4 regions of the Streptomyces sp. NPDC049577 genome follow, and region 2 is predicted to be linked to each of the others. Evidence: riboswitches for the same ligand, from Rfam matches in the RefSeq annotation. Region 2 holds a riboswitch; each other region holds the start of a gene.
What was found. Region 2 has a riboswitch for cobalamin ahead of metE (5-methyltetrahydropteroyltriglutamate--homocysteine S-methyltransferase). Riboswitches for the same ligand answer to the same signal wherever they lie in the genome.

Region 1: it holds a riboswitch for cobalamin, as region 2 does, so the genes downstream of both, AB0K09_RS02905 (ribonucleoside-diphosphate reductase subunit alpha) here and metE (5-methyltetrahydropteroyltriglutamate--homocysteine S-methyltransferase) in region 2, are expected to answer to the same signal.
Region 3: it holds a riboswitch for cobalamin, as region 2 does, so the genes downstream of both, AB0K09_RS16465 (HoxN/HupN/NixA family nickel/cobalt transporter) here and metE (5-methyltetrahydropteroyltriglutamate--homocysteine S-methyltransferase) in region 2, are expected to answer to the same signal.
Region 4: it holds a riboswitch for cobalamin, as region 2 does, so the genes downstream of both, AB0K09_RS26650 (cobalamin biosynthesis protein) here and metE (5-methyltetrahydropteroyltriglutamate--homocysteine S-methyltransferase) in region 2, are expected to answer to the same signal.

The regions. Positions count from the first base shown of each region.
Region 1 is NZ_JBFAPH010000011.1:15,317-20,910, forward strand. Features, by position in the region: gene AB0K09_RS02890 (MMPL family transporter) at 1-24, opposite strand, end outside; gene AB0K09_RS02895 (DUF3311 domain-containing protein) at 271-543, shown strand; gene mctP (monocarboxylate uptake permease MctP) at 540-2,171, shown strand; cobalamin riboswitch at 2,341-2,476, shown strand; gene AB0K09_RS02905 (ribonucleoside-diphosphate reductase subunit alpha) at 2,630-5,020, shown strand; gene AB0K09_RS02910 (ribonucleotide-diphosphate reductase subunit beta) at 5,020-5,594, shown strand, end outside.
Region 2 is NZ_JBFAPH010000351.1:443-6,036, reverse strand. Features, by position in the region: partial or broken gene AB0K09_RS27940 (PASTA domain-containing protein) at 1-332, shown strand, start outside; gene metE (5-methyltetrahydropteroyltriglutamate--homocysteine S-methyltransferase) at 432-2,756, opposite strand; cobalamin riboswitch at 2,929-3,074, opposite strand; gene AB0K09_RS27930 (3-hydroxybutyryl-CoA dehydrogenase) at 3,225-4,091, opposite strand; partial or broken gene AB0K09_RS27925 (isocitrate lyase) at 4,209-4,511, opposite strand; partial or broken gene AB0K09_RS27920 (short-chain fatty acyl-CoA regulator family protein) at 4,794-5,594, shown strand, end outside.
Region 3 is NZ_JBFAPH010000128.1:5,864-11,457, reverse strand. Features, by position in the region: gene AB0K09_RS16480 (cytochrome P450) at 1-314, shown strand, start outside; gene AB0K09_RS16475 (YIP1 family protein) at 453-1,043, opposite strand; gene AB0K09_RS16470 (APC family permease) at 1,090-2,661, opposite strand; cobalamin riboswitch at 2,778-2,994, shown strand; gene AB0K09_RS16465 (HoxN/HupN/NixA family nickel/cobalt transporter) at 3,024-4,154, shown strand; gene uvrA (excinuclease ABC subunit UvrA) at 4,177-5,594, opposite strand, start outside.
Region 4 is NZ_JBFAPH010000313.1:1,515-7,108, forward strand. Features, by position in the region: gene AB0K09_RS26635 (class II aldolase/adducin family protein) at 1-633, opposite strand, end outside; gene AB0K09_RS26640 (inorganic phosphate transporter) at 746-1,951, shown strand; gene AB0K09_RS26645 (hypothetical protein) at 1,961-2,176, shown strand; cobalamin riboswitch at 2,332-2,463, shown strand; gene AB0K09_RS26650 (cobalamin biosynthesis protein) at 2,518-3,513, shown strand; gene AB0K09_RS26655 (cobyric acid synthase) at 3,543-5,081, shown strand; partial or broken gene AB0K09_RS26660 (AAA family ATPase) at 5,081-5,594, shown strand, end outside.

The DNA.
Region 1 (5,594 bases), on a different contig from region 2:
CTGGGCGAGGTGGACACGGCACACGGCGCGGTCGTTCGGTGACGCCGCCCCACAGCACGCGTTCGCAGCGCGTGTTCAGCAGAATAATCAGCTCATGACTTTAAATGCCTACATTTCGCGCTATTCGGGCGCGGCGGGCATGTCGAGACGGCGGGACGTTGTCATACCGATATCCGGACGGGGGGTGACGCCCGGAGGCGGCCTCCCCTAGATTTCCTGCGCATTACGCAAGATCACACACTGGGATCGCGCAGGGGACGGAGTCATTGCATGTCCGAACCACCTGGGAACGGCGGCCGCGAACGCGTCGTCGTCACCGTGCCACTGATCGTCGCGGGCATATGCCTGGCCCTGCCCTTCGGGGCGATGCTGTGGGTCGACTCCTACTCCCGGCTCACCCCGGCCCTCATCGGCATCCCGTTCTTCTACTGGTACCAGATGCTGTGGGTGGTGCTCTCCACGGCCCTCACGGTCGTCGCCTACGCCATCGTGCGCCGGCACGAGCGGACGACCCGCGCCCGCCGGGGCGGTGAGCAGCGGTGAAGGACGGCGTGAACGGCGTGGCACTCGCCGTCTTCATCATCTTCTTCCTGGTCGTGACGGTCATGGGCTTCCTGGCCTCGCGCTGGCGGCGTGCCGAGAACGCCGACAACCTCGACGAGTGGGGGCTCGGCGGCCGCTCCTTCGGCACCTGGATCACCTGGTTCCTGCTCGGCGGCGACCTCTACACGGCGTACACCTTCGTCGCCGTCCCCGCGGCGATCTACGCGGGCGGGGCCGCGGGCTTCTTCGCGGTGCCGTACACGATCCTGTGCTACCCGCTCGTCTTCACCTTCCTGCCGCGCCTGTGGTCGGTGGCGCACAAGCACGGATACGTGACGTCCTCGGACTTCGTGCGCGGCCGCTTCGGGTCCCGGGGGCTCTCGCTGGCGCTCGCGCTCACCGGGATCCTCGCGACGATGCCGTACATCGCCCTCCAACTCGTCGGAATACAGGCCGTTCTGGACGTCATGGGCGTGGGCGGCGGCGAGAACACCAACTGGTTCGTCAAGGACCTGCCGCTGCTGATCGCCTTCGGTGTGCTCGCGGCCTACACCTACTCCTCCGGGCTGCGCGCGCCGGCGCTGATCGCCTTCGTCAAGGACGCGTTGATCTACATCGTCATCGGCGTGGCGATCGTCTACATCCCGATCCGCCTGGGCGGCTTCGACCATATCTTCGCGAAGGCGGGCGAGGCGTTCGCGACCACAAACCCCAAGACCGGGAAGCCGAGCGGTTCGCTGATCACCGGGGGGCAGGCGCAGTGGTCGTACGCGACGCTCGCGCTCGGCTCGGCGATGGCGCTGTTCCTCTATCCACACTCGGTCACGGCCGTGCTCTCCAGCCGCAGCCGCAACGTCATCCGCCGCAACACCACGATCCTGCCGCTGTACTCGCTGATGCTGGGCCTGCTGGCGATGCTCGGCTTCATGGCCATCGCCGCCGGGATCAAGGTCAAGAACGGCCAGCTGGCGATCCCGCAGCTCTTCGAGAACATGTTCCCGGACTGGTTCACGGGCGTGGCGTTCGCCGCGATCGGCATCGGGGCGCTCGTGCCGGCGGCCATCATGTCGATAGCCGCCGCAAATCTCTTCACGCGCAACATCTACAAGGAGTTCATCCGGCCGGACGCGTCGCCGGAGCACGAGGCGAAGGTCTCCAAGCTCGCCTCGCTGCTGGTCAAGGTGGGCGCGCTCGCCTTCGTCCTCACGATGGACAAGACGGTGGCGATCAACTTCCAGCTGCTCGGCGGCATCTGGATCCTCCAGACGGTGCCGGCGCTCGTCGGCGGCCTCTTCACCCGCTGGGCCCACCGCTGGGCGCTGCTCGCCGGCTGGGCGGCGGGCATGGCGTACGGGACGTGGAAGGCGTACGAGACGCCGAGCGCGACCCAGCCGCATTTCGGGAACACCAACCTGATCCCGCTCATCGGGGAGAAGGGGTACATCGGGCTGACGGCCTTCGTCCTCAATGTGATCGTCGTCATCGTGGCGACGTTCGTGCTGCGCGCGGTCAAGGCGCCGGACGGGGTGGACCAGACGCGCGCCTCGGACTACACGGCCGATGCCGGCGATCCCGGGGTGAGCGCGGAGCTGCCCCCGGCGACGGCTGGAGCGCCCGGCGGGCACTAGGAGCGGGGGCCCGCCGGGCCCCCTCGCCCCGGCCCTCCAGGGGGCCGTCACGACCCGCACGACGGGGCGTGGCGGCCCCCTCTCGCATGCCTCCTCCGCTTGCCCGTTAGCACATTCCGCGACCACCTCATGACGGGGCGACACAACATGTGGGGGCGCGTACGGAGCCCGGCACTAGATGTATGCTCGTCCTCGCTGTCGCCGCAGGGGAATCCGGTGGAAATCCGGAACTGTCCCGCAACGGTGTATGTGTGCCCATATACGCACCACCAGTCCGAGGACCTGCCGGCAGCACACCCACGACCGAGCCCGCTCGGCACGGGTGTTGGAAGACGTCCGGGCCTCGCGGTTGGGCCGATGGGCGCTGTGCGGCATGCCCTCGTGCACGTGGCATGCCGGCGAGCGATCCGTCGAGCACCTCCCGCCCAGGCCCCCAGCCGAGCGAGGGAGAGCCACACGTGACCATCGCGCCCGCAGATCCGGTTTCAGGTTCCGTCACCACCACGGACGCCGGCGGTCCCGGGACCGCGCTGCTGCGCACCCTGACCGATCTCACCGCAGATCTGCCCGCCACCGACCCGGGCAAGGTCGCCGCCGCCGCGCTGCGGGGCCGTCACCCCGGCTCGGACGAGGCCGAGCTGCGCTCCCTCGCCACGGAGGCCGCGGCCGGTCTGATCGCCGAGGAGCCCGAGTACTCCAAGCTCGCCGCCCGGCTGCTCACCCGCGCCATCGCGGAGGAGGCCGCCGGACAGGGCGCGACCTCCTTCTCCGCCTCGGTCGCCGTCGGCCACCGCGAGGGCCTGATCGCGGACGACACCGCCGCCTTCGTGCGCCAGCACGCCGAGCGCCTGGACGCCCTGGTCGACGCCGCCCTCGCCGACGGCGCCGACGACCGCTTCGGCTACTTCGGCCTGCGCACCCTGCACAGCCGCTACCTGCTGCGCCACCCCATCACCCGGCAGGTCGTCGAGACCCCGCAGCACTTCCTGCTGCGCGTCGCCTGCGGTCTGGCCGAGGACCACTCGGAGCGGGCCCTGGAGGACGTCGCCGAGCTCTACCGGCTCACCAGCACGCTCTCCTACCTGCCCTCCTCCCCCACTCTCTTCAACTCCGGCACCCGCCACCCGCAGATGTCCTCCTGCTATCTGCTGGACTCGCCGCTGGACGAGCTGGACTCGATCTACGAGCGCTACCACCAGGTCGCGCGGCTCTCCAAGCACGCGGGCGGCATCGGCCTCTCCTACTCGCGCATCCGTTCGCGCGGCTCCCTCATCCGGGGGACCAACGGTCACTCCAACGGCATCGTGCCGTTCCTGCGCACCCTCGACGCCTCCGTCGCCGCGGTGAACCAGGGCGGCCGCCGCAAGGGCGCCGCCTGCGTCTACCTGGAGACCTGGCACGCCGACATCGAGGAGTTCCTGGAGCTCCGCGACAACACCGGTGAGGAGGCCCGCCGCACCCACAACCTGAACATCGCCCACTGGATCCCGGACGAGTTCATGCGCCGCGTCGAGGCCGATGCCGACTGGTCGCTGTTCTCCCCCGCCGACACGCCGGACCTGGTCGACCTGTACGGCGACGAGTTCGACGCCGCCTACCGCCGCTACGAGGCCGAGGGCAAGGCCGTCAAGCAGATCCCGGCCCGCGTGCTCTACGCCCGCATGATGCGCACCCTCGCGCAGACCGGCAACGGCTGGATGACGTTCAAGGACGCCGCCAACCGCACCGCCAACCAGACGGCCGAGAAGGGCAAGGTCGTCCACTCCTCCAACCTCTGCACGGAGATCCTGGAGGTCACCGACGACGGCGAGACCGCGGTCTGCAACCTCGGCTCGGTCAACCTCGCGGCCCACCTCGGCACCGACGGCGAGATGGACTGGGAGAAGCTCGACCGCACGGTCCGCACGGCCGTCACCTTCCTCGACCGCGTCGTGGACATCAACTTCTACCCGACCGAGCAGGCCGGCAACTCCAACAGCCGCTGGCGCCCGGTGGGCCTGGGCCTGATGGGTCTGCAGGACGTCTTCTTCCGGCTGCGCCTGCCCTTCGACTCCGCCGAGGCGAAGGAGCTGTCCACCAAGATCTCCGAGCGCATCATGCTCGCGGCCTACGAGGCGTCCGCCGACCTCGCCGAGCGGCACGGCCCGCACCCGGCCTGGTCCGCGACCCGCACCGCGCGCGGCGTGCTGCACCCGGACCACTACCCGAACGCCGTCCCGGCCTGGGCGGACCGCTGGGAGGCCCTGCGCGGCCGCATCGCGTCGGTCGGCATGCGCAACTCGCTGCTGCTCGCCATCGCGCCCACCGCGACCATCGCCTCGATCGCCGGCGTGTACGAGTGCATCGAGCCGCAGGTCTCCAACCTCTTCAAGCGCGAGACGCTCTCCGGTGAGTTCCTCCAGGTCAACACCTACCTGGTGGAGGACCTGAAGAAGCTCGGCGTCTGGGACCGCACCACCCGCGACGCCATGACCGACGCCAACGGCTCGATCCAGGACATGCGCTGGATCCCGCAGGAGGTGCGCGACCTCTACCGCACCGCCTGGGAGATCCCGCAGCGCGCGCTGATCGACATGGCCGCGGCCCGTACGCCGTACCTGGACCAGAGCCAGTCGCTGAACCTCTTCATGGCCTCGCCCACCATCGGCAAGCTCAGCTCGATGTACGCGTACGCCTGGAAGCAGGGCATCAAGACGACGTACTACCTGCGCTCGCGCCCGGCCACCCGGATCGCCCGCGCGGCCTCCGGCTCCACCGCCGCCACCATCCCCGTGCAGCAGGCCGCGCCCGACGCGGACGCCATCGCCTGCTCCCTTGAGAACCCCGAGTCCTGCGAGGCCTGCCAGTAATGTCCGCCGCTGAACAGAAGAACCTGCTCGACCCGGGCTTCGAGCTGACGCTGCGCCCCATGCGGTACCCGGACTTCTACGACCGCTACCGCGACGCGATCAAGAACACCTGGACCGTCGAGGAGGTCGACCTCCACTCGGACGTCGCCGACCTGGCGAAGCTGTCCCCGGGTGAGCAGCACATGATCGGGCGCCTGGTCGCGTTCTTCGCGACCGGCGACTCGATCGTGGCCAACAACCTCGTGCTGACCCTGTACAAGCACATCAACTCCCCCGAAGCGCGCCTGTACCTCTCGCGGCAGCTCTTCGAGGAGGCCGTGCACGTCCAGTTCTATCTGACGCTGCTCGACACCTACCTGCCCGACCCGGAGGAGCGCGCGGCGGCCTTCGCGGCCGTGGAGAACATCCCCTCCATCCGCGACAAGGCGCAGTTCTGCTTCAAGTGGATGGACTCGGTCGAGAAGATCGAGCGCCTGGAGACGAAGGCCGACCGCCGTCGCTTCCTGCTCAACCTCATCTGCTTCGCCGCGTGCATCGAGGGCCTCTTCTTCTACGGCGCCTTCGCCTATGTGTA
Region 2 (5,594 bases):
AAGGGGCGTACGACGACTGGCGGGTGTGCGCCCACGATCCGGCCGAGGGCCGTCAGGTCCCGCGCGACACCCGGGTGACGCTCTATCTCTCGTCCCGCGACAACGGCTGTCCCGACCCGGCCCGGGCGACGGGCGCCGCGGTCGACCTGCCGGACCGCGACGACGACGGCGACCCGGACTACCGCGACCCCTTCCCCGGGGACCACGACCGCAACACCGCCTTCCCGGACGGGATCCCCCGTGGATCCGACGACTCCGACGGCTCCGGCGACTCGTCGGGCGGCTCCCACCGTCACGGCCACAGCGTCTGCCCCCACACGCGCCTGTGCTGAGGGCCTGCGTGTGCGAGGTTTCCCCCACACACGCCGGGGGTGCCGCGGTGACGGGGTGAGGCCCGGGCCGGCGCTACCGCACTGGTCCGGGCCGTGGTGTCAGGAGGCCGTGCCGCCCAGTTCCTCGCGGACCTCGCGGGCCGCCGCCACCAGGTTCTCCAGGGAGGCGCGGACCTCGGGCCGGCCGCGGGTCTTCAGGCCGCAGTCGGGGTTGACCCACAGGCGGTCGGCGGGGATCGCGGACAGGGCCTTCCGCAGCAGGTCCGCCACCTCGCCGATGCCGGGGACGCGCGGCGAGTGGATGTCGTAGACGCCGGGGCCGGCCTCGCGCGGGTAGCCCGCCGTGGCCAGCTCCCCGGCGACCTGCATGTGCGAGCGGGCCGCCTCCAGGCTGATGACGTCCGCGTCGAGGTCGTCGATGGCCGCCAGGACGTCGCCGAACTCGGCGTAGCACATGTGGGTGTGGATCTGGGTGTCCGGCCGGACGCCGCTCGTGGCGAGACGGAAGGACTCGGTGGCCCAGGCGAGGTACGCCGCGTGGTCGGCGGCGCGCAGCGGGAGGGTCTCGCGGAGGGCGGGCTCGTCCACCTGGATCACCGGTGTCCCGGCGGCCTCCAGGTCGTTCACCTCGTCGCGCAGGGCCAGGGCGACCTGCCGGGCCGTGTCGGCGAGGGGCTGGTCGTCGCGGACGAAGGACCAGGCGAGCATGGTGACCGGGCCGGTGAGCATGCCCTTGACCGGGCGCTCGGTGAGCGACTGCGCGTAGCGGGTCCAGCGGACCGTCATGGGCTCGGAGCGGGAGATGTCGCCGGCGAGGACCGGCGGGCGGACGTAGCGGGTGCCGTACGACTGGACCCAGCCGTGCTGGGTGGCCAGGTAGCCGGTGAGCTGCTCGGCGAAGTACTGGACCATGTCGTTGCGCTCGGGCTCGCCGTGCACGAGGACGTCGAGGCCGGTCTTCTCCTGGAAGGAGACGACCTCGCGGATCTCGGCCTCGATCCGCTCCTCGTAGGCCGCGGTGCCGATGCGTCCGGCGCGCAGGTCGGCGCGGGCCGTGCGCAGCTCGGTGGTCTGCGGGAAGGAGCCGATCGTGGTGGTCGGCAGCGGCGGGAGCCGCAGGTGGGCGCGCTGGGCGGCCGCGCGCTCGGGGTAGGGCTGGGACCGGTGCGCGTCGGCGGCGATGACGGCGGCGGCGCGGGCGCGCACCGCCGGGTCCCGGGTGATCGCCGAGCCGGCGCGCGAGGCGCGGTCGGCGCGGTTGGCGGCGAGTTCGGCGGCGATGGCGTCGGTGCCGTGCGCGAGTCCCCTGGCGAGGGTGACGACCTCCCGGGCCTTCTGGCGGGCGAAGGAGAGCCAGCGGAGGATCTGTCCGTCGATGTCGCGCTCGGCCGTGGCGTCCAGGGGGACGTGCAGCAGGGAGCAGGAGGGGGCGACGTCGACCCGGTCGGCGAGGCCGAGGAGGGTGCCGAGGGTGGACAGGGACCTCTCGAGGTCGTCGATCCATACGTTGCGGCCGTCGACCACGCCGGCGACCAGGCGTTTGCCGGGCAGGCCGCCGACGGCCGCGAGGTCGTCGAGGTTGGCGGCGGCGGACCGGGTGAAGTCGAGGGCGAGGCCGTCGACGGGGGCCTTGGCCAGGACCGGCAGGGCCTCGCCGAGGCGGTCGAAGTAGGAGGCGACGAGCAGCTTGGGGCGGTCGGTGAGGGTGCCCAGCTCGCGGTAGGCGCGGCCGGCGGCGTTCAGCTCGGCCGGGGTGCGGTCCTGGACCAGGGCGGGCTCGTCGAGTTGGACCCATTCGGCCCCGGCGGCCCGCAGGTCCGCGAGGACCTCGGCGTAGACGGGCAGCAGCCGGTCGAGGAGGGTGAGCGGTTCGAAGCCGGCGGCGACGCCGGGCGCGGGCTTGGCCAGCAGCAGGTAGGTGACCGGTCCGACGAGGACCGGTCGGGCGGTGAGGCCGAGGGCGAGGGCCTCTCCCAGTTCCGTGACCTGGTTGGCGGAGTCGGCGGTGAAGACGGTGTCGGGGCCGAGCTCGGGGACCAGGTAGTGGTAGTTGGTGTCGAACCACTTGGTCATCTCCAGTGGTGCCACGTCCTGAGTGCCGCGGGCCATGGCGAAGTACCCGTCCAGGGGGTCCGCCGCGACGGCGGCGCGGTGGCGGGCGGGGATCGCGCCGACCATGACGCTGGTGTCCAGGACGTGGTCGTAGTACGAGAAGTCGCCGGTCGGCACCTCGTGGACGCTGGCGTCGGCGAGCTGCCGCCAGTTGGCGGCGCGCAGTTCGGCGGCCGTCTCCCGGAGGGCACCGGCGGTGACGCGGCCCTTCCAGTAGCCCTCGATCGCCTTCTTCAGTTCACGGCCCTGGCCCTGCCGGGGGTAGCCGTGAACGGTGGCGCGTGCTGCCGCGGCTGCGGACTTGCTGGTCACGGAACTCTCCTTCGCGAGTTTCTGTTCAGCACCTCGGAAACCCGGCGAGGACGCGAAGGGTGACGGATCCGGCGGGTCGCCGCCGTTGCGCGGGCCCGTTGGATGTGTACGCCGACCCGCCCTCGAGGTCACCGGGATCTCCGCGCGCGAACGCTCGCGCGCGGGCAGCGGCAGGTCTTCGGACTCGCGGGCGCGTCTGCCGGGGCAGACACCTACTGGCCGTCGCTTCCCGGACCCGCCCGGGCCCAGTGCGTATGACGGCGGTCGTTCCCGCTCACCGCTGCGGGGCAGTCCCGGATTCCCACCGGGTTCCCTCTTGCGACGCGCCTGCCTGGCGAGCAGGGCGAACCGGCTGCACTGGCCACCCTAGAGGGAGGGTCGCCGGCCGGGACAGGGTTGTTCACATACCGGTCACACATCACGCCGCGCCCTCCGGTGCGGCCCCGGCCGTCGCCGGGAACTTCTTCGTCACCGGCCGTAGGTGTGGAACCCCCGGCCCGTCTTGCGGCCGAGCAGCCCCGCCTCCACCATGCGCAGCAGCAGCGGGGGCGGGGCGTAGAGCGGTTCCTTGAACTCCTCGTAGAGGGATTCCGCGATGGAGGCGACGGTGTCCAGGCCGATCAGGTCGGCGAGCCGGAGCGGGCCCATCGGATGAGCGCAGCCGAGCTCCATGCCGGTGTCGAGGTCGGTCGCGGTGGCGAAGCCGGACTCGGCCATGCGGATCGCGGAGAGCAGATAGGGGATCAGGAGGGCGTTGACGACGAAGCCGGCGCGGTCCCGGGACCGTACGACCGTCTTGCCCAGGGTGCGGGTGGCGAAGGTCTCGACGGCGTCCGCGGTCGCGGCCGTGGTGTGCAGGGAGGAGACGACCTCGACCAGGGGCAGGACGGGCACGGGGTTGAAGAAGTGCAGTCCGACCACGCGGTCGGCACGGCGTGTCGCCATGCCGAGGCGCATCACGGGGATCGAGGAGGTGTTGGTGGCGAGGATCGCCTCCGGATCCTCAACGATCTTGTCGACGGCGGCGAAGACCTCGGTCTTCACCTCGGCGTTCTCGCTGACGGCCTCGATGACGAGGTGGCGGTCGGCGAGGTCGTCGAGGCTGCCGGAGAAGGCGAGCCGGGCGAGGGCGTCCTGGGCGCTCGCCCCGTCCAGCTTGCCCTTGGTGACGGCGCGTTCGAGGGAGGCGGTCACGCGGTCCCGTGCGGCGCGGGCGGCGGTGGCGTCGGCCTCGCAGACGACGGTGTCGAGCCCGGCGCGGGCGCAGACCTCGGCGATGCCGGCGCCCATCTGCCCGCCGCCGACGATCCCGATACGGGTGAGGGTGGTGTTCACGACTGTGCCTCCGGAGGCCGGACGAGGGGGTGGGCGTAGGCGTCGATGGTGGATCTCCGTGGCCGGTGGGAGCGCTCAGTGGAACTGCTCCTCCTCGGTGGAGCCGGTCAGTGCCGTGGCGTCGGCGGCGACCTGCCGGCCGGAGAGGTAGACGGCCTGCAGTCCGGCCTTGACCATCTGCACGGCCTGTCCGCCGGTGAGCGCGCCGAGGGCGTGCACGTAGTCGCGCTCGTGCAGTTGCCGCCACAGGCGCTCGGCCCCGCGGCGGGCCAGGGTGTGCTCCTCGCGGACGCTGCCGGACAGCCGGATGACGTCCTCGGCGCCGTAGGTCCGCTCGATGCCCTTCCAGCGGGGGTCGGTCGCCCAACGCCGGGTGAGGTCGTCCACGGTGGTCGGGGCGTCCGTCGCTGCCTGTGCCATGGCTGCCTCCAGGGATGGGTGCCAAGTGTGCGAAGACCGGGGAACTCCCCCGGGAACGCGGCCCGCCGTGCCATCGGGGATGAGCGGGAGCGGAGAGAACCGGGCCGGCGGGCCGCATGGACGACTCTTGCAGCGGCACTGAGTGCCATCAAGGGTGGCCGGATGCCAAGTGATGCGAATCTTCTCAGCGCATTCCGCCAAGTCTGCGAAGACGTGGGAAGGTTCACTTTCCGGGTCCGGGCCCTAGACTCGCCGCCGGACCGACAACGGGAGGGGCCGGCGGTGGGCAAGACCTACGCGGGCGCGCGGTTGCGCAGGCTGCGCGAGGAGCGGCGGTTCAGCCAGGCCGAGTTCGCGCGCGTGCTCGCGATCTCGCCCAGTTACCTGAACCAGATGGAGCACGATTCGCGACCCCTGACGGTCCCCGTCCTGCTGCGGCTGACCGAGGCGTTCGGGGTGGACCCCGGCTTCTTCGCCGAGCAGGACACCACACGGGTCCTCGCCGACCTCCGCGAGGCGCTCGCCGACGAGATCGCCGGCGCCCGCGTCTCTGCCGGCGAGCTGACCGAGCTCGTCTCCCGGCTGCCGTCGGTCGCCGCCGTGCTCATCGAGCTGGGGCGCCGCAACCAGGCGCTGTCCGAACGCCTGGCGGAGGCGGCCGAGGGACGCGGCGAGGTGGCCGGTCCGGCCGCACCGCGCTCCCCGCACGAGGAGGTCCGGGAGTTCTTCCACCGCCGCAAGAACTACCTCCACGACCTCGACGTCACCGCCGAGCGGCTGGCCGGGGAGCTGGGCGTCCGCCCCGGCGGGGTGCTGACCGCGCTCTCCGCCCGGCTCACCGGGAGGCACGCCGTCGAGCTGGCCGCGGGCTCCGGCCGGCTGCACCACTACGACCCGGCGCGCCGGACGCTGCATCTGTCGAGCAGGCTGCGCCCGGGCCAGCGGGCCTTCCGCATGGCCACCCAGCTGGTGCTGCTCGAACTCTCTCCCGAGCTGTCCGCCCTCGCCGCGGAGGACTTCGCCGAGGGCTCGCCGGCGTGGTCGCTCGCCCGCATCGGCATCGCCAACTACGTCGCGGCGGCG
Region 3 (5,594 bases), on a different contig from region 2:
TGGAGATCGGCGGCACGCTGGTGCCCGCGGGGGAGACCGTGCTGCTCTCGCTCGCCTCGGCCAACCGCGATCCCCGCCAGTTCCGCGACCCGGACCGCCTTGACCTGCGGCGGGACCGGTCGGGGCAGCTCGCGCTGGGGCACGGCATCCACTACTGCCTGGGCGCGCCGCTGGCCCGGATGGAGACCGCAATCGCCCTCCGGGTGCTGCTGGAGCGCTGCGAAAAACTGGAACTCGATGTTCCGAGGAGTGAGCTGAGGTGGCGTCCGGCCATGCGCGCGCGTGGCTTGATCTCGCTCCCCGTGCGCTGGTAATCGGCAAAACGAACACGCTTTTGGTGCATGCCCCATCCTTGATGAGGTAGAACTGTTCTCGAGCCCGCCCGGTGTGCATCCCCCGTCGCACCGGGCGGGCCATCGTCGTTCCGGGGCCGCTGCCGTTCGGGCCGGCCGTCAGCCGCTGCCGGGCGGGAACTTCAGCAGGGCCACGGCCGCCAGCATCTGTACGCTCACCGCCGCCACCGCCTTGCGGGTCGGCAGATGGTGCTGGCCGCGGATCAGCAGGACGGCCAGCGCGCAGCCGAAGGCCGCCGTCACGGAGGCCGCGGCCCGCACGGGCACCGAGTCCGAGGGCAGCCAGGCGTCGAGGGCCAGCCGGGGCAGGTCGGTCGCCCAGAAGACGAGGACGAACAGACCGGTGGTGGGCGCGAACCTGCCGTTGCCGCCCAGCCGGCGGGCGATGGCATGGGTGACGATCCCCAGCAGCAGGCTGGCCAGCAGCACCACCACGGCACCGATGGCCATCGCCCACAGGGCCAGCGCGGGGCTCACCTCCCACTGGCCCCAGAAGGAGTCCTTGCCCATCGTGCCCATCGCCCCGCACAGCAGGCTCAGGAACGTCGCCGCACCCCACACGCTCCGGTCCCGGGCCTCGTCGAGCACGTCGACGGGCCGGTACCAGAGCCCGAATATCAGGCGGTGCCAGAGCAGCCGGCGCGGCTTGGCGGAGGTGGGCTTCGAGGACGGGGCACTGGTCACGGGCATGGGTGCCGTTTTATCACCGTTCGGCAACTCCGCCGGTGTCGGGCCGTCAGGCGGGCGTCGGCTCGCGGTCGTTCGGGCCGTTCTCCGCGCCGTCGTCCGGGCCGCTGTCCGGACCACCGCCCGGGCTTCGCCCGTGGGTGTCCCCGGCGGCGTCCGGCAGGTACTCCTCGCTGATCTCGCGCGGTCCGAACGGCCACACCTTCTCGTACGCCGCCCACGCGGCGAAGGCCGCGCAGCCGGCGGCGACCCAGGCCAGGGACCATTCGATGGGGTGCCGGCCGGGGGAATTGCGGTCCGCGTAGCCGTAGATGACCAGCCAGCCCACCAGCGCCACCAGGCTCGGCAGCGGATAGAGCCACATCCGGTACGGCCGCGGCAGCCCCGGCTGGCGGCGGCGCAGCACCGTCACGGCCACGATCTGGGCGAGCGCCTGCACCAGCACCATCACGGTGGTCAGCAGCTGGATCAGCGTCGCCAGATCCGTATGACGGCCGATCAGAAACCCCACGGCGCCGATGACGCCCATCGTCACCAGCGGCAGCACCGGGAAGCGGTGGCGCGGGTGCAGGGTGCCGAAGGGGCGGAAGAAGACCTTCTCCCGGGCGGCGTCGTAGGGCACGCGCGAACCGCCCAGCAGCCCGGTGTAGACGGAGGCGAAGGCGGTGACGAGGATCAGCACCGTGACGGCGTTCGCGGCGGCCTTGCCCCAGGTCCTCTCCAGCACCGCCGAGGCCACCGAGGTGGCGGCCGTGGAGCCCGGGTCGAGCATCTCCCGCCAGTCGACCACGCCCAGGGTGCCGATCTGGAGCAGCAGATAGATGACCATGATGCCGAGGATCGAGTAGACGATGGCGCGCGGCAGGGTGCGCCCGGGGTTCTTGATCTCCGCGCCCATGTAGGCGGCGGTGTAGTAACCGCCGTAGTCGTAGATGCCGATGGTCAGACCCGCGGCGAAGCCGATCCAGAAGTGATTGCCCGTCAGCTCGAAGGCGTGGGCGGGGTAGGTGAACGCGAGCGCGGTGCTGAAGTGCGTGAACGCGGCGACGATGACGAGCACGACAGAGGCGATCATCACGCACCACAGCACAGCGGTGATCCGCGCGATGTTCTCCACGCCGCGCCACAGCAGCGCCACGACCACCGCGATCAGCGCCAGCCCGGTCAGATCGCCCTGGCCCGGCGTCATGCCCGGCCAGAGGAAGCCGAGGTACTGGACGAAGCCGATCACGCCCGTCGCCATCGCCAGCGGGATGAACAGCATCGCCGTCCACACGAACAGGAAGGGCATCAGCTTGCCCGTGCGGTACTGGAACGCCTGCCGCAGATAGACGTAACTGCCGCCCGCGCCCGGCAGGGACGCGCCGAGCTCGGCCCAGACCAGACCGTCCGCCAGCGCCAGCACCGCGCCCGCGACGAAGCCGATGACGGCCTGCGGGCCCCCGAAGGCGGCAACCATCAGCGGGATCGTGACGAACGGCCCGATCCCGCACATCTGGCTCATGTTGATGGCGGTGGCCTGGAACAGCCCGATGCGCCGGGCGAAGGCCCCCGGCGGGGCCCCGGCCCCGCCCGGTGAGTCCTTGCCGGCCCGACGGGGCCCGTGCTCAGCGTCTGCCATGGCGGTCAGCCCTTTCTGCTCGTTCCCGCACACGTAGCACCGGCCCGCCCGCGCGTCCATCGCTCCGTGCATACGTGGTGATAACCACTTCTTCGTCAGGGGATGCGGCCGAAACGTTAAGGTGGCCCGGTCGTGGTGCTCGGGAAGACCGGTGACGGACCCTCGTGGTCCCATTCCGGAGCGGCCCTCGCCACTGTGATCGGGGAGTTTCCGTCCCACACCGCGCGTCCACGGGCGCGCGGAGCCACTGGCCGCAGCCGGCTGCCGGGAAGGCGGGGGCGGGCGCGAACGGACCCGTAAGCCAGGAGACCGGCCACGGCACCGAAGAAATGATCCACGAGGTGCTGGAGCGTTCACCCCTGATGTCCGTGAATACCGCCGTGTCCGACCGCGCGCCCGACGGCCCGCCGCCCGCCTTCCGCTGGCGCCGCCAGGACACCGTGCGCACCGCCGGCCTGCTGGCCGTCATCGCCGCCCTGCACGTCGTCGCCTTCGGCGTGCTCTTCCTGCTGGTCGTGCCCAACCACTACCGGGTCGACTCCAAGGTCTTCGGCGTCGGCCTCGGCGTCACCGCCTACACCCTCGGCATGCGGCACGCCTTCGACGCCGACCACATCGCCGCCATCGACAACACCACCCGCAAGCTGATGGCCGACGGCAAGCGCCCGGTCTCGGTCGGCTTCTGGTTCGCCCTCGGCCACTCCAGCGTGGTCGTCGTCATGGCCGCCCTGGTGGCCGGCGGCACCCATCTGGCCGGGGTGCTGATGAACGAGGAGTCCACCACCCACCAGACCCTCGGCGTGGTCGGCACCACCGTCTCCGGCGGCTTCCTCTACCTCATCGCCGCCCTCAACCTCGTCGCCCTCTCCGGCATCCTGCGCATCTTCCGCGCGATGCGCGAGGGACGCTACGACGAGGCCGAGCTGGAACGGCAGCTGGACTCCCGGGGCTTCATGAACCGCCTGCTCGGCCGGCTCACCCGCTCCGTCTCCCGCCCCGGCCAGATGTATCCGCTGGGCTTCCTCTTCGGGCTCGGCTTCGACACCGCCACCGAGGTCACGCTCATGGTGATGGCCGGCAGCGGCGCCGCGGCCGGCCTGCCCTGGTACGCGATCCTGTGCCTGCCGCTGCTCTTCGCGGCCGGCATGAGCCTGTTCGACACGCTCGACGGCACGTTCATGAACTTCGCCTACCAGTGGGCCTTCTCCAACCCGGTGCGCAAGGTCTACTACAACCTCACCATCACCGGGCTGTCGATCGCCGTCGCCTTCCTCATCGGCACCATCGAACTGGTCGGCGTCCTGCACGAGAAGCTCGGGCTGGACGACGGGGTCAGCGGCTGGATCGCCGGGCTGGACCTCGACAACGTCGGCTTCGTCATCGTCGGCCTCTTCGTGGCCGTCTGGGCCCTCGCCCTCGCCTACTGGCGCTTCGCCAAGGTCGAACAGCGCTGGGCGGCCCGCACGGCCGCCGCCCCGGCCTCCGACGGATGACCAACGGCCGCCGGGACGGACGTCAGGCGCCCAGCTCCTTCGCGAGGTAGCGCGCCGTCACGCTCCCGGCGGCCGCCGCCACCTGCTGCGGCGTGCCCGCCGCGACCACGCGCCCGCCCTCGTCGCCGCCCCCGGGGCCGAGGTCCACGACGTGGTCCGCGCCCGCGACCACGGCCATGTCGTGCTCGACGACCACCACCGAGTCGCCCGCCTCCACCAGCCCGTGCAGCTGCCGCAGCAGCACCTCGGTGTCGGCGGGGTGCAGCCCGGTCGTCGGCTCGTCGAGCACGTAGAGGGTGTGCCCGCGCCGGGTGCGCTGGAGCTCCGCGGCGAGCTTGACGCGCTGCGCCTCCCCGCCCGACAGCTCGGTGGCCGGCTGGCCCAGACGCAGATAGCCCAGACCGACCTCCCGCAGCATCGCCAGGCTCCGCCGGGCGGCCGGCACGTCCGCGAGGAACTCCTCCGCGGCGTCCACGGTCAGCTCCAGCACCTGGGCGATGTTCGCGCCCCGGTAGGTGATCTCCAGCGTCTCCGGGTTGTAGCGCGCGCCCCCGCACGCCTCGCAGGGCGCGTACGCGCCGGGCAGGAACAGCAGCTCGACGGCGACGAACCCCTCGCCCTGACAGGTCTCGCACCGCCCGCCGGCGACGTTGAACGAGAACCGCCCCGCGCCGTAACCCCGGGCCCGGGCCGCGTCGGTGGCGGCGAAGACCTTGCGCACCGCGTCGAACAGCCCGGTGTAGGTGGCGAGGTTGGACCGCGGGGTGCGCCCGATGGGCTTCTGGTCGACGCGCACCAGCCGGTCGACCCCCTCCAGCCCCCCGACGGCGAACTCCGCCTCCCCGCCCTCCAGCCGGGCCGCGACGGACTCCGCCAGCACCTGGCCGACCAGCGTCGACTTGCCGGACCCCGACACGCCCGTCACGGCGGTGAAGACGCCCAGCGGCACGTCCACGTCGAGGTCCCGCAGATTGTGCCGGGTGATCCCGCGCAGCCGCAGCACGCCGGAGGGTTCGCGCGGGGCGCGACCCGCCGGGGCCGCCCCGCCGGGGAAGAGGAACCGGCGCGTGGCCGACCCCGCCACCTCCGCCAGCCCGGCGACCGGGCCGCTGTAGAGCACCGTGCCGCCGTGCTCGCCCGCCCTCGGGCCCACGTCCACCACCCAGTCCGCGCGCCGCACCAGGTCCATGTGGTGCTCGACGACGAACAGCGAGTTGCCCGCGGCCTTGAGCCGGTCCAGCACCGTCAGCAGCGCGTCGCTGTCGGCCGGGTGCAGCCCCGCCGACGGCTCGTCCAGCACGTACACCACCCCGAACAGGCCGGAGCGCAGCTGGGTGGCCAGCCGCAGCCGCTGGAGCTCGCCGGCCGACAGGGTCGGGGTGGGCCGGTCCACGCTCAGATAGCCCAGGCCGAGCTCGGTGAGCACCTCGATCCGGGCCA
Region 4 (5,594 bases), on a different contig from region 2:
GCCGGCCACCTCGTCGAGTTGCTCGAGGCTGAGCAGGGCCGGGGTGCGGCCGGGGACGGCGGTGGCGGTGAGCCAGACCCTGCACATCCACTCCAGCTGGGCGGTGCGGTCGTACGCCTGGTCGAGGGTGGCGCCGTAGGTGAGGGTGCCGTGGTTGCGCAGGAGGCAGCCGGTGCGGCCCTCGAGGGCGGTGAGGATGTGCCGGGCGAGCTCGTCGGTGCCGTAGAGGGCGTACGGGGCGACGCGGACCGGGCCGCCGAGGGCGGCGGCCATGTAGTGGATCAGCGGCATCTCGGTGACCAGGGTGGAGACGGCCGTGGCGTGCACGGCGTGGGTGTGCACGATCGCGGCTGCGTCGGTGGCCCGGTAGACGGCGAGGTGCATGGGCAACTCGCTGGTGGGGAGCAGTGCGCCGAACAGCCGGCGGCCGTCGAGGCCGACGCCGACGGCGTCCCCGGGCCCGAGCCGGTCGTAGGGCACGCCGGTGGGTGTGACGAGGACCACGTCCCCGATCCGGGCGGAGACGTTCCCGGAGGTGCCCACCACCAGGCCCTCGGCCGTGGTGCGCCGGGCCGTGGCCACGACTTTTGCCCATGCCCGGCGTATCTCGTCGCGCTCGGCCAGATCCGTCATCGTTGTCCGCCTCCGGTGGGTGTCATGGCGCCGCCCGACCCAGTTCACCTTCCGTTCACCCGGAGTCCCTACGGTCGCCGCGTACTGACCACCGAACTGATTGCCTGGGTGAATGGAACACATCACGCTTCTCATCGGGATCGTGATCGTCACGGCCTTGGTGTTCGACTTTACGAACGGCTTCCACGACACGGCCAACGCCATGGCCACCACCATCTCCACCGGCGCTCTCAAGCCGAAGACCGCCGTCGCGATGTCGGCGGCACTCAACCTCGTCGGCGCGTTCCTGTCCGTGGAGGTCGCCAAGACGATCTCCGGCGGCATCATCGACGAGAAGGCCGGGGTCAGACCCGAGATCATCTTCGCCGGACTGGTCGGGGCGATCGTCTGGAACCTGCTGACGTGGCTGGCGGGCCTGCCCTCCAGCTCCTCGCACGCCCTCTTCGGCGGTCTGATCGGCGCCACCCTGGTTTCGGTGGGTACGCACGGCGTGCACGGTGACGCGATCGTCATGAAGGTCCTCATCCCGGCGGTGTGCGCCCCGATCGTGGCCGGCATCGCCTCCACGGCCGCGACCCGGCTCACCTACCGCCTCTCCCGCGGCCGCGACGAGCAGGACACCGCGAAGGGCTACCGCGCCGGCCAGATCGCCTCGGCCGCCCTGGTCTCCCTCGCGCACGGCACCAACGACGCGCAGAAGACGATGGGCGTCATCACCCTCGCGCTGGTCACCGGTGGCGTCATCGCCCCGCACTCCGACCCGCCGCTGTGGGTCGTCGTCTCGGCCGGCCTGGCCATCGCGCTCGGCACGTACCTGGGCGGCTGGCGCATCATCCAGACGCTCGGCAAGGGCCTCACCGACATCCGCCCGGCGCAGGGCTTCGCCGCCCAGACCGGTGCCGCCACGGTGATCCTCGCCTCCTCGCACATCGGCTTCGCGCTCTCCACCACCCAGGTCTGCTCCGGCTCGGTCATGGGCGCCGGCCTCGGCCGCAAGGGCGGCGTGGTGCGCTGGTCCACGGCCGGCCGCATGGTCCTCGCCTGGGGCCTGACCCTCCCGGCCGCCGGTCTCGTCGCCGGCGCGGCCGCCCTCCTCGCCGACCAGGGCGACTGGGGCGTCGCCGCGGTGGCCGTCCTCGCCCTCGCCGCGAGCGGCGCGATCTGGGCGGCCTCGCGCCGCAAGCCGGTCACGCACGACAACGTCACCGACGCCCCCGCCGCCCCCGCCGCGGAGCCGGCCGGTGTCGTCACCGCCGCCCTCAAGGCCGTCGCCCCGCCGCCGGCGGGCCCGCTGGCCACGTCCGAGACCGCAGCCTAGGAAGCGACCATGCACATCAACTGGATGGCCCTCGGCCAGGTCTTCGGCGTCAGCGTCCTGGTCACCGTCGCCCTGGTGGGTGTCTTCACCCTCGGCATCGTCGGCACGTCCCGCCCCGCCGGGCAGGCGGGCAGCGGCGCGGCCCTGGCCCGCACGGGTGCCTACCTCTGCTACGCGCTGTGCGCGGCGGCCGTGGGGTACGGGATCTATCTGATCGTGGGCTGACCACGCCTCTTCGCGGCCGTCACGGCCGCTGCGCGCCGGACGGACCGAGCGGACATCCGCTCGGCCCGTCCGGCGTTCCGGGCTCCCGGGCCCCTGGGGAGAGTTGACCTTGGCTCCGGCTCGTGGTGGACTGCCGAACGCCAAACGGCGACAGCAGAGGAAGCCGGTGCGAGTCCGGCGCGGTCCCGCCACTGTCACCGGGGAGCGCACCCCCGTCATGAGGGCCACGGCCGTACGAAGGCGGCTGGAAGGCCGGGGGCGACGCGGATCCGGGAGCCAGGAGACTCTGGTCGCCGGTCACGTCGATCCAGGGCGCGGACCCTGAGTGAGGACACATCGCCATGCCCGGCCGCACCGCGGTCTACGCGTCCGGCGCGGCGCTCGGCTTTCTCGGCGACCTGGTGCTCGGCGATCCCCGCCGCGGTCACCCGGTCGCCGCGTTCGGCCGTGCCGCGCAGGCCGTCGAGGACCGGCTGTGGCGCGACCACCGAGGTCGCGGAACCCTGCACACCCTGCTCTGCGCGGGCGGCGCCACCGCCGCCGCCGCGCTGCTCACCCGCGCCGTACGCGGCTCCCGTACGGCCGAGACCGCGCTGACCGCGGCCGCCGTCTGGGCCGTGCTGGGCGGCACCTCGCTGGGCCGCGAGGCACGGGCCGTCGGCGGGGCGCTCGCCGCCGGGGACCTGGACGTGGCCCGGGAGCGGCTGCCGCACCTGTGCGGGCGCGACCCGCAGGCCCTGGACCACCAGCAGATCGCCCGCGCCGTGGTGGAGTCCGTGGCCGAGAACACCTCCGACGCCGTCGTCGGCGCGCTGGTCTGGGGCGCCCTCGCGGGGGTGCCCGGGCTGGTCGGCTTCCGCGCGGTCAACACGCTCGACGCGATGGTGGGTCACAAGTCGCCCCGCCACCTGCGGTTCGGCTGGGCCTCGGCCCGGCTCGACGACGCCGTCGGCTGGCCCGGCGCGCGGCTGACCGCCGCCCTCACCGTGCTCGCCGGCCCGGACCGGCGCGGCGCCTGGCGGATCGCCCGGCGGGACGCCTCCCGGCACCCGAGCCCCAACGCCGGCCCGGTGGAGGCGGCCTTCGCCGGGGCCCTGGGCGTGCGGCTCGGCGGCACCCTCGCCTACTCCGGCCGCGTCGAGCACCGGCCCGTGCTGGGCGAGGAGAACCGCCCGGTCGAGGTGCGCGACATCGAGCGCGCGGTGCGGCTCTCGCGCCGGGTCGCGGTCCTGGCCCTGGGCGCCTCCGTCGCCTGCCGGTACGCCGTCTCCCGCACCCGCGCGCTGGGCAGGCTCTCGAAGGCGCAACCGACGGTGTCCACGAGGAGGAACCGGTGACGACGGACGGGCGCGGGCCGGGCGGCCCGCTGGGCGGGGGCCTGCTGGTGGCCGGGACCACCTCCGACGCGGGCAAGAGCGTGGTGACCGCGGGCATCTGCCGCTGGCTGGCCCGCAAGGGCGTAAAGGTGGCGCCCTTCAAGGCGCAGAACATGTCGCTCAACTCCTATGTCACGCGCGAGGGCGCGGAGATAGGCCGGGCGCAGGCCATGCAGGCCGCGGCGGCCGGCGTGGAGCCGACGGCGCTGATGAACCCGGTGCTGCTCAAGCCCGGCGGCGACCGCAGCAGCCAGGTCGTGCTGATGGGCAAGCCGGTCGGCGAGCTCAGCGCCCGTGGCTACCACGCGGGCCGGCAGGAGCAGTTGTTCGGCACGGTCACCGAGTGCCTGGCCGAGCTGCGGCGCACGCACGACGCGGTGATCTGCGAGGGCGCCGGCAGCCCGGCCGAGATCAATCTGCGGCGCAGCGACATCGTCAACATGGGCCTCGCACGGGCCGCGCGACTGCCGGTCGTGGTGGTCGGCGACATCGACCGGGGCGGCGTCTTCGCCTCCTTCTTCGGCACGACCGCGCTGTTGTCCCGCGAGGACCAGGAGCTGGTAGCGGGTTACCTCGTCAACAAGTTCCGCGGCGATGTCACGCTGCTGGAGCCCGGCCTGGACATGCTGCGCGAGCTGACCGGCCGTCCGACGGTGGGCGTGCTGCCGTTCGCGCACGGGCTCGGCATCGACGAGGAGGACGGGCTGCGCGTGTCGCTGCGCGGCGCCGTCCGCGAGTCGGTGGTCGCGCCGCCGTACGGCGGCGACGTGCTGCGCGTGGCCGTCTGCGCGGTGCCGCTGATGTCCAACTTCACGGACGTGGACGCGCTGGCGGCCGAACCGGGCGTCGTGGTGCGGTTCGTGGACCGGCCCGAGGAGCTGGCCGACGCCGACCTCGTCGTGGTGCCGGGCACGCGCGGCACGGTGCGGGCGCTGGCGTGGCTGCGCGAGCGGGGGCTGGCGGACGCGCTGGCCCGCCGGGCCGCCGAGGGCCGGCCGGTGCTGGGCATCTGCGGCGGCTTCCAGGTGCTGGGCGAGCGCATCGACGACGAGGTGGAGTCCCGGGCCGGCACGGTCGAGGGGCTCGGCCTGCTGCCCGTACGGGTGCGGTTCGCCGCCGAGAAGACCCTGACCCGGCCGTCCGGCAAGGCACTGGGCGAGACCGTGGAGGGCTACGAGATCCACCACGGCGTCGCCGAGGTACTGGGCGGCGACGAGCCGTTCCTCGACGGCTGCCGGGTGGGCGCCGTATGGGGCACCCACTGGCACGGCTCGCTGGAGAGCGACGGCTTCCGGCGGGCGTTCCTGCGCGAGGTGGCGCGGGCGGCCGGGCGGGCGTTCGTGCCGGCCCCGGACACGTCGTTCGCGGCACTGCGCGAGGAACAGCTGGACCGGCTCGGTGATCTGATCGAGCAGCACGCCGACACGGACGCGCTGCTGCGGCTCATCGAGGGCGGCGTGCCGGCCGGCGCGCCCTTCATACCGCCGGGGGCGCCGCGCCCGCGCCCGCTCGAAGGGAGTACCACCTGATGGCTTCGGCCACCTATCCGTTCACCGCCGTCGTCGGCATGGACAGTCTGCGACTGGCGCTGCTGCTCAACGCAGTCTCCCCCGCCGTGGGCGGCGTGCTCGTGCGCGGCGAGAAGGGCACCGCCAAGACGACGACGGTCCGGGCGCTCTCGGCGCTGCTGCCCGAGGTCCGGACGGTCGCCGGCTGCCGGTTCTCCTGCGACCCGGCGGCCCCGGACGCCGCCTGCCCGGACGGCCCGCACGAGCCCGGGCCGGGCGACGTGCGGCCCGCCCGGATGGTCGAGCTGCCCGTCGGCGCGTCCGAGGACCGGCTGATCGGCTCGCTCGACATCGAGAAGGCGCTGGCGGAGGGCGTGAAGGCCTTCGAGCCCGGCCTGCTCGCGGCCGCCCACCGCGGTGTCCTCTACGTCGACGAGGTCAACCTGCTCGGCGACCACCTCGTCGACGCCCTCCTGGACGCGGCGGCCACCGGCTCGTCCTCCGTGGAACGCGAGGGCGTCTCCGTCCGGCACG